One region of the Arthrobacter sp. 05N428_2 genome, then DNA from elsewhere that is predicted to be linked to it. Evidence: riboswitches for the same ligand, from Rfam matches in the RefSeq annotation. Region 1 holds a riboswitch; the other holds the start of a gene.
What was found. Region 1 has a riboswitch for S-adenosylmethionine ahead of AC1DGI_RS07245 (bifunctional o-acetylhomoserine/o-acetylserine sulfhydrylase). Riboswitches for the same ligand answer to the same signal wherever they lie in the genome.
Positions count from the first base shown of each region.

Region 1 (4,185 bases):
TCCGGTAGTCGGGCACCCGGTTGTAAATCGACGTGTCGGCATTGGCGGCGGACTGGCCATGCCGGATCATGAATATTTTCCCGGGCGCACTCACGCCCCCAGCATAGGCACTTGCAGTCAACTCCCTGAAACGGCAGGCAAGATAGAAGCATGTTGGTTCCCTCCCGCCGTCGGCTGCGGCTAGAAGTCTGGATCGTCCTGGGGCTGTCCCTGGGCCAGTCGGCGGTGTACTCGGTGGTGCAGTTGCTGGACAAGATGACCAGGGCGCCGCTGGCGCAGGGCACGTCGACGCTGAACCGCTCGCAGAGCAGCCGCGAATACTTCGACCTCACCTACCAGCTGCTGGACATCATCTTCGCCCTGGTCCCGGTGGTGCTGGTGATCTACTTCCTGACCGAACACCGGGCCGCCGGCCCCGCCGGCCCCGCCGACCCGGCCGGCGGCACTTTCACAGCCAGGACGGGCACCTCGGCGTTCCGGAAACTGGGCTTCAACTTCGCCCGTCCCGGCAAGGACCTGGTCCAGGGACTGGGCCTCGCCGCGCTGATCGGGATCCCGTCTTTGGGCCTCTACGCGGCCGGCCGGGCGCTGGGAATAACTACGGCGATCATCCCCAGCGCGTTGGACTCCTATTGGTGGACGGTGCCGGTGCTCATCCTCTCCGCGATCCGGCACGGGATCGTGGAGGAGGTGATCGTGGTGGGATACCTGCTGGACCGGCTCGGCAAGTTCGGCTGGGGCATGCCGCTGGCCATCTTCGCCAGCTCCATGCTGCGCGGCAGCTACCACCTGTACCAGGGCTTCGGGCCGTTCATCGGCAACGCCATCATGGGCGTCATTTTTGCCCTGATCTACACGCGCACCCGCCGGGTGATGCCGCTGGTGATCGCGCATGCGGTGTTGGACACCGTCGCCTTCGTCGGCTTCAGCCTTTTCGGCAAGGCGATCGGCCTGGGCTGAGTCGATGGACTGCCGGGCCAACCCGCCGGGTTAAAGGGTTTCGGCCGCCGGCGGCGGGTGGCATCATTGGCACCCGCTGCTGGCGGCCGAAGTTTGGTGGACCGAAGGCGTCAGATGGTGACGGCCCCGGAGGCGGTTTCGAAAGTGACGGACATGATTCCCGGCGTCCCGCGGGGGGCCAGCCAGTTGACAGCGACGTCCTCCAGCGGCTTCTCCACGGGGACGCCCAGCCACTCGGTGACGCGCTCGGCCGAGCCCGCGATGGTGAGTTCAGACATCTTGACGCTGCTCTCATACGCGTGGGAAGGGTGCAACGCGGGGTCGCCCTCCCATTTGAGCATGTAGGGGACCTGCGGATCCGCGATCAGGCCCAGGATGCCGATCTGCTTCCAGACCAGTTCGCGGCCGTCCGGGAACTTGCGGTTGCCATTGACGGCGGCGCGGCCCAGCCGCTCCTCGAAGGGGGCCAGGTCGTCAACCTCGACGCACCAGCCCATCCAGCCGCCGCCGGCGGCCGAGCGGGCGCGTACGGCCTGGCCGAACGGGGCCTTGTCCGAAGCGGGGTGGTCAAGGACCTCCACGACCTCCAGGTACTTGTGTCCGGCGAGCGGAATAATCATGTTGCGGGTCCCGAAACGGGGGTGTACCCCGCCCTTGACGGCTTCGACACCGAGGGCGGTCGCAATACGTTTGGTGGTGGCAGCCAAGCCATCTTGTTCACAGGCGTAAGAGACGTGATCCATGCGCATGCCATCATCTTGGCACTTTGTGATGGGGCTCTCAGCTTAGGGCATCCTAACCGTGATGGGATGTCATTTTCGCGGGCCGAGGGCGACGGGCGTCAGCCCGGTGCGGCACCACTTTCCGGCGCCCGCGGGCGCTTGGCGGGGCTGCACGTGGGGCGCGGCTTCATCTTCGTCATAAAGCTATCCAGACGCCCGGGGGCCTTCCTAGACTGAAGCCAGGTCATGAGCGCCAGCATCGAGCCCCGGCTTGCTGGCCGGCAACCCTCCTGCGCGGTGGGGTGCCCCGGGTGAAGACCTGGCCAACCGGCGTCCGCCGGAAGGCAAGCGCGGCGCCAGAGCCGGCCGGGCCCCAGGGCCACGGACGGCCTGTGCCCAGTCACAAGGAGCTCTCCAATGTCCAACGCCTGGTCCTTTGAAACCCGCCAGATCCACGCCGGCCAGGAGCCGGATTCAGCCACCGGAGCCCGGGCGCTCCCGATCTACCAGACGACGTCGTTCGTCTTCCCCAGTGCGGAAAGCGCGGCCAACCGCTTCGCCCTCGCCGAACTCGCCCCCATCTACACCCGGATCGGCAACCCCACCCAGGATGCGGTGGAGCAGCGGGTCGCGAGCCTTGAAGGCGGCCTCGGCGCACTCCTCCTGAGTTCGGGGCAGGCCGCCGAAACCTTCGCCATCCTCAACATCGCCGAAGCCGGGGACCACGTGGTCGCCAGCCCCAGCCTGTATGGCGGCACCTACAACCTGCTGGCGCACACACTGAAGAAGTTCGGCATCTCGGTGACCTTTGTGGAAGACCCGGACAACCTGGACCAGTGGCGGGACGCGGTGCAGCCGAACACCAAGCTGTTCTTCGGCGAGGTGGTCTCCAACCCGCGGCAGGACGTGCTGGACCTCGAAGGCGTCGCGGACGTGGCCCACCGGGCAGGGGTACCGCTGATCGTGGACAACACGCTCTCCACCCCCTACCTGATCCGGCCGATCGAATGGGGCGCCGACGTCGTGGTCCATTCGGCCACCAAGTACCTTGGCGGCCACGGCACCGCGATCGGCGGCGTGATCGTGGACTCCGGCAACTTCGACTTCGGCAAGGACCCCGAGCGCTTCCCCGGCTTCAACACCCCGGACCCCACGTACAACGGCCTGGTCTACGCCCGCGACCTCGGAGCCGACGGGGCGCTGGGCGCAAACCTCTCCTTCATCCTCAAGGCCCGCGTCCAGCTGCTGCGCGACCTCGGCTCGGCCGTCTCGCCGTTCAACGCCTTCCTCATCGCCCAGGGCATCGAGACACTGAGCCTGAGGGTGGAGCGCCATGTCGCCAACGCCGTCAAGGTGGCCGAATGGCTGGAGGCAAGGGACGACGTCGAATCCGTCGCATACGCCGGACTGCCGTCCAGCCCCTGGTACGAGCGCGGGCGCAAGTACGGCCCGAAGGGTACCGGCGCCGTCGTGGCCTTCAACATCGCCGGCGGAGCGGAGGCCGGCAAACGTTTCGTCGATGCCCTCGAACTCCATTCCCACGTGGCGAACATCGGTGACGTGCGGTCCCTGGTCATCCACCCGGCGTCGACCACGCACAGCCAGCTCTCGCCCGAACAGCAGACGGTTGCCGGGGTGAACCCCGGCCTGGTCCGGCTGTCAGTGGGGCTGGAACACATCGACGACATCGTCGCTGACCTTGACGCCGGCTTCCGGGCGGCCAAAACCGCCTGAGGTCACACAGCCGTCACAATCTTCGCGCTTGCCCGGCCGTGTTTCGTAGACTCGGGGCAGGTCATGAGTGCCAGCGACAGCCCCGGCTTGCTGGCCGGCAACCCTCCTCCTGCGGCGGGGTGCCCCGGGTGAAGACCTGGCCTGTCGGTCAGCTGACGGCGGGCAAGCGCAAAGATAGGTCCGCACATGACGATTGCCGCCGCCCGCACGGGTGCACCCGACAGCACAGCAACCAGCCGCGAAGCGACGGGCCATGACGTGACGGGCCACCAAACGACGAAAGGCACAGGGGCCGCGTCCGTCCCGGACGGGACGGTGCGCCACCACCGGATCGGCTCCCTGGCCCTTGAATCCGGCGCCACCCTGCCGGATGTCACGCTCGCCTACGAGACCTGGGGAACGCTCAATGCTGACGCCTCCAACGCGGTCTTGATCGAGCACGCCCTGACCGGAGACACCCATGTCACCCGGGGTGCCGGCGAGGAACCGGGCTGGTGGGAGCAGCTGGCTGGCCGCGGCGCGCCCGTGGACACGGACCGGTACTTCGTGGTTTCTATCAATATCCTTGGTGGCTGCTACGGCTCCACCGGGCCCTCGACGCCGGCACCGGACGGCAGGCCCTGGGGCTCGCGCTTCCCGCTGGTCACCCTCCGGGACAGCACCGCCGCCGAGGCCCGCCTCGCGGACGCCCTGGGGATCGGCAGCTGGCACGCCGTACTGGGCGGTTCCCTCGGGGGAGCGCGCGCCCTCGAATGGGCGGTCAGTTACC
Region 1 covers NZ_JBFTMR010000005.1:109,749-113,933, reverse strand. The annotation lists gene AC1DGI_RS07260 (histidine phosphatase family protein) at 1-70, opposite strand, end outside; gene AC1DGI_RS07255 (CPBP family intramembrane glutamic endopeptidase) at 151-960, shown strand; gene AC1DGI_RS07250 (VOC family protein) at 1,071-1,709, opposite strand; SAM riboswitch class IV at 1,925-2,039, shown strand; gene AC1DGI_RS07245 (bifunctional o-acetylhomoserine/o-acetylserine sulfhydrylase) at 2,100-3,416, shown strand; SAM riboswitch class IV at 3,476-3,591, shown strand; gene metX (homoserine O-acetyltransferase MetX) at 3,603-4,185, shown strand, end outside.

Region 2 (4,185 bases), on a different contig from region 1:
GCTGGCGCGGCTGGTCAAGATCCAGGACCGCAGGACCCTGCTGCGCCGCAGCGCCGACGACACGGACCCGATCGAACGTGCCGTCGTCGCGAACGCCGACCAGCTCGTCGTCGTCGTGGCCGCGGCGAACCCGGAACCGCGCACCGGCTTCATCGACCGCGCCCTGGTGGCCGCCTACGACGCCGGGATCGAGCCGCTGCTGCTTGTCACCAAGGCGGACGTCAAAGACCCCGCCGAACTCCTCGCCAACTACGAGCACCTCGACTTTCCGGTGATCATATCCAGGACTGCGGATTCGGCCGCGTCCGGCATCGACGCCCGCTCCGACGACGGCCTGTCTGCCCGGCTGGACAAGGCCGCGGTCTCGCAGCTGCGGGCCTGCCTGGACGGCAAGGTCACTGTCATGCTGGGCCACTCCGGCGTCGGCAAGTCCACCATGGTGAACGCGCTGACCGGGGCCGAACGGGCCACCGGCGGCGTCAACGCGGTCACCGGCCGTGGCCGCCACACGTCCTCCTCCGCGCTGGCGCTGAAGGTCAACGACGCACCCGCAGGCAGCTGGATCATCGATACCCCGGGCATCCGTTCCTTCGGGCTGGCCCACGTGGACCCGGACCGGATTCTGCGCTCCTTCCCGGATCTGGCGCCCGGCACCGAGGACTGCGAGCGGGGCTGCAAGCACGACGCGGCGGCGGTCAACTGTGGGGTGGACGCGTGGGTGCTGTCCGGCCACGCCGGGCCGTCCGGTCCGGCCCGGCTCGCGTCGCTGCGCCGGCTGCTCGGCACCGATCCGCGGATGGAAGCCCAGGAATCCAAGGAACTCGGAAGCGTCTCCTAACAACACATCGCCACAGCTTCTCCGCGGCGGGCGGCGACGTGGCCTCCCCGTCCGCGGCCGGTTTTGACGGTAGTTTGGAACCATGAGTCAACCCGCTTCGAGCTACAACGATGACCTGCGCCTTGCCCATGTACTGGCAGATTCCGTGGATTCCCAGACCATGAGCCGCTTCAAGGCGCTCGACCTTCGGATCGAGACGAAGCCGGACCTCACCCCGGTGACAGACGCCGACAAGTCCGCCGAGGAGGCCATCCGCGGCCAGCTGTCCCGGTCCCGCCCGCGTGACGCCGTCCTCGGCGAGGAGTTCGGCAGCTCCGGCCACGGCTCGCGCCGCTGGATCATCGACCCGATCGACGGCACCAAGAACTTCGTCCGCGGCGTCCCCGTCTGGGCCACCCTGATCGCCCTCGTTGATGAGGGCGAACCCGTGGTCGGCGTCGTCAGCGCACCGGCGCTGGGCAAGCGCTGGTGGGCTGCCAAGGGCGCCGGCGCGTACATGGGCCGCTCGCTGGCGGCCGCCACCCGGCTGAAGGTCTCCAACGTGTCCCGGCTCGCGGACGCGTCGCTGTCCTACTCGAGCCTGGGCGGCTGGAAGCAGCGCGGGAACCTTGACGAGTTCCTCGGCCTGACCGAGGAAGTCTGGCGCACCCGCGCCTACGGCGATTTCTGGTCCTACTGCCTCGTAGCCGAAGGCGCTGTCGACATCGCCTGCGAGCCCGAACTCAACCTCTACGACATGGCGGCCCTGGTTCCAATCGTGACGGAGGCCGGCGGCCGCTTCACCTCGCTTGAGGGCGAGGATGGCCCCTTTGGCGGCAACGCGCTGGCCACCAACTCGATCCTGCACTCGGAGGTCCTCAAGCGCCTGAACCCGGGACTCGACGACCTGCTTTGAGGGACCGTGCCGCGGGCGGGACCGGCGGCCGGATGGCGTAACACACTGCAACACACTGCGGCCATCCTTTTCCGTGCGGCGGCCATGTCCTAGGCTCGACACAGGTCACGAGTGCCAGCGCTAAACCCCGGTTTGCTGGCCGGCAACCCTCCATTCGCGGCGGGGTGCCCCGGGTGACGACCTGGCCGGTCCGGAGCGGACACGGCAAGCGCGGATCCCCTGTCAGCGGGGTCCTTTTCGAGCGAGGTCCCATGACGACTGCCACCATCCCCACCCACCCCGCCGGCCCGGAACTTTCGGAGACACGCTTCGACGCCGGCCGCCGGCCGCTGTCTGCGGTCTCCGGTGCCGAAATCCTGGCCCCGCTGATCCGGGGCGGCGAGGTCCGCTACGCGAACCTGGACTACGGCGCCTCGGCCCCGGCACTCTCCGTGGTTTCCGCCTACCTGAACGAAATCCTGCCGTACTACGCCAGCGTCCACCGGGGCGCGGGGTACGCGTCCCAGCTGAGCACCTCGGTGTACGAAAATGCCCGCAACATCGTCCGCGGCTTTGTCGGCGGCCGTCCGGACGATTCGGTGATCTTCACCCGGAACACGACCGACTCGCTGAACCTGCTGGCCGGCTGCCTGCCTGTCGCCGGCGGCCGGCACACGGGCGAGGTGCTTTACCTGGACATCGAGCACCACGCCAACCTGCTGCCCTGGCAGGGCGTCCCGCACCGCAGCGTCGTGGCGGCCCCCACGCTGGCCCTCACCCTGGCGCGGCTCCGGACGGAACTCGCCCGGGGCGGGGTAAACCTGCTGGCCGTCACCGGCGCCTCCAACGTCACCGGCGAAATCCTGCCGATCCGTGAGCTGGCTGCCCTCGCGCACGAATTCGGCGCCCGGATCGCGGTCGACGCCGCCCAGCTGGCCCCGCACCGCCGCATCAACATCGCCGCGGACGACGTCGACTACCTTGCCTTCTCCGGCCACAAGCTCTACGCCCCGTTCGGCGCCGGTGTACTGGTGGGCCGGCCGGACTGGCTCGACGCCGGAACGCCGCACCTGGCCGGCGGCGGTGCGGTGCGGGACGCCCGGTTGGACAGCGTGAGCTGGACCACCGGGCCGGCCCGCCACGAGGCCGGGTCCCCGAACGTCCTCGGCGCCGCCGCGCTGGCCCGTGCCGGCCAGGTGATCGAGGCACTCGACGAGCAGCAGTGGCACGCCCATGAAGATGCCATCCGCACCTTCCTGGTCGAGGGGCTGGGACAGATCGACGGCGTGAGCGTGCACCACATCTTCGAGGACACCGCCCTGTCGGCGGGCCCGGGGACGATCGGCGTCGTGAACTTCTCGGTCGCCGGTTACGACGCCGGCCTGGTCGCCGCGTATCTGTCCGCGGAACACGGAATCGGCCTGCGCGACGGCCGGTTCTGCGCGCACCCGCTGCTGAAGCGGCTCGGGCTGCCCGCGGGGTCGCTGCGCGCCAGCCTTGGCCTGGGGTCCCGGCTCGATGACGCCCGGCGGCTGCTCGACGGGCTGCAGGAGCTGCGGCGGAACGGCCTCGGCTGGGACTATGTCGTCGACGCCGGCCGCTGGGTGCCGGCCAACGACACCCGCAGCTACCCGCAGTGGGCACCCAACACGCCGGGCACGGCCGGCGCCGCCCCCTGCACCCTCGACTAGCACACCAGGCCGGCACCGGGAGCTGGGGCACCGCCGCCTGCTGCGTGCGGTAAATTCGGTAGGTATCCAGCTTCAGCTGCCGAAGGAGAGCGCACGTGGCACGCGGCGGCCCCAAATTGCACCATGACCGGCGGCGCGAGCTCGGCCGGAGCTTCCAGGACGGCGGCGAGCATTACGACCGGGTCCGGCCCGGCTACCCGGAGGACTCGGCCGACTGGCTGGTCCCGGCCGCGGCCCGCGACGCCGTCGATCTGGGGGCCGGCACCGGAAAGTTCACGGCGCTGTTGGTTGAACGGGGGCTGCGCACGGTCGCCGTCGATCCGTCCCTGGACATGCTCGAGCAGCTGCGCCGGGCCCTGCCGGGCGTCACCGCCGTCGAAGGCACCGCCGAACACACTGGCCTGGCCGCGCAGTCGTACGACCTAGTTACCGTGGCGCAGGCCTGGCACTGGTGCGATCCGCTCCTGGCCAGCACCGAAGTGGCGCGGATCCTGCGCCCGCACGGGGTTCTGGGCCTGATCTGGAACCAGCTCGACACCTCAGTCCCCTGGGTCCACCGGCTGTCCCGGATCATGCACGCCGGCGACGTCCACAAACCGCACTTCAAACCCCCGCTCGGCCCCGAATTCACCGGACTGGAGAGCCACCTGACCCGTTGGGAGGAGCCCGTGAGCACGCAGGACATCCTGGAACTGGCCAAGTCCCGCAGCTACTACCTGCGCGCCGGCGAGGACACCCGCGCCAAGGTGCTCGGCAACCTCGACTGGTACCTCCACGTGCAC
Region 2 covers NZ_JBFTMR010000004.1:82,159-86,343, forward strand. The annotation lists gene rsgA (ribosome small subunit-dependent GTPase A) at 1-838, shown strand, start outside; gene hisN (histidinol-phosphatase) at 921-1,733, shown strand; SAM riboswitch class IV at 1,837-1,950, shown strand; gene AC1DGI_RS05205 (aminotransferase class V-fold PLP-dependent enzyme) at 1,985-3,403, shown strand; gene AC1DGI_RS05210 (class I SAM-dependent methyltransferase) at 3,499-4,185, shown strand, end outside.
Region 2: linked by a shared signal. The riboswitch ahead of AC1DGI_RS05205 (aminotransferase class V-fold PLP-dependent enzyme) and the one ahead of AC1DGI_RS07245 (bifunctional o-acetylhomoserine/o-acetylserine sulfhydrylase) in region 1 are both predicted to bind S-adenosylmethionine.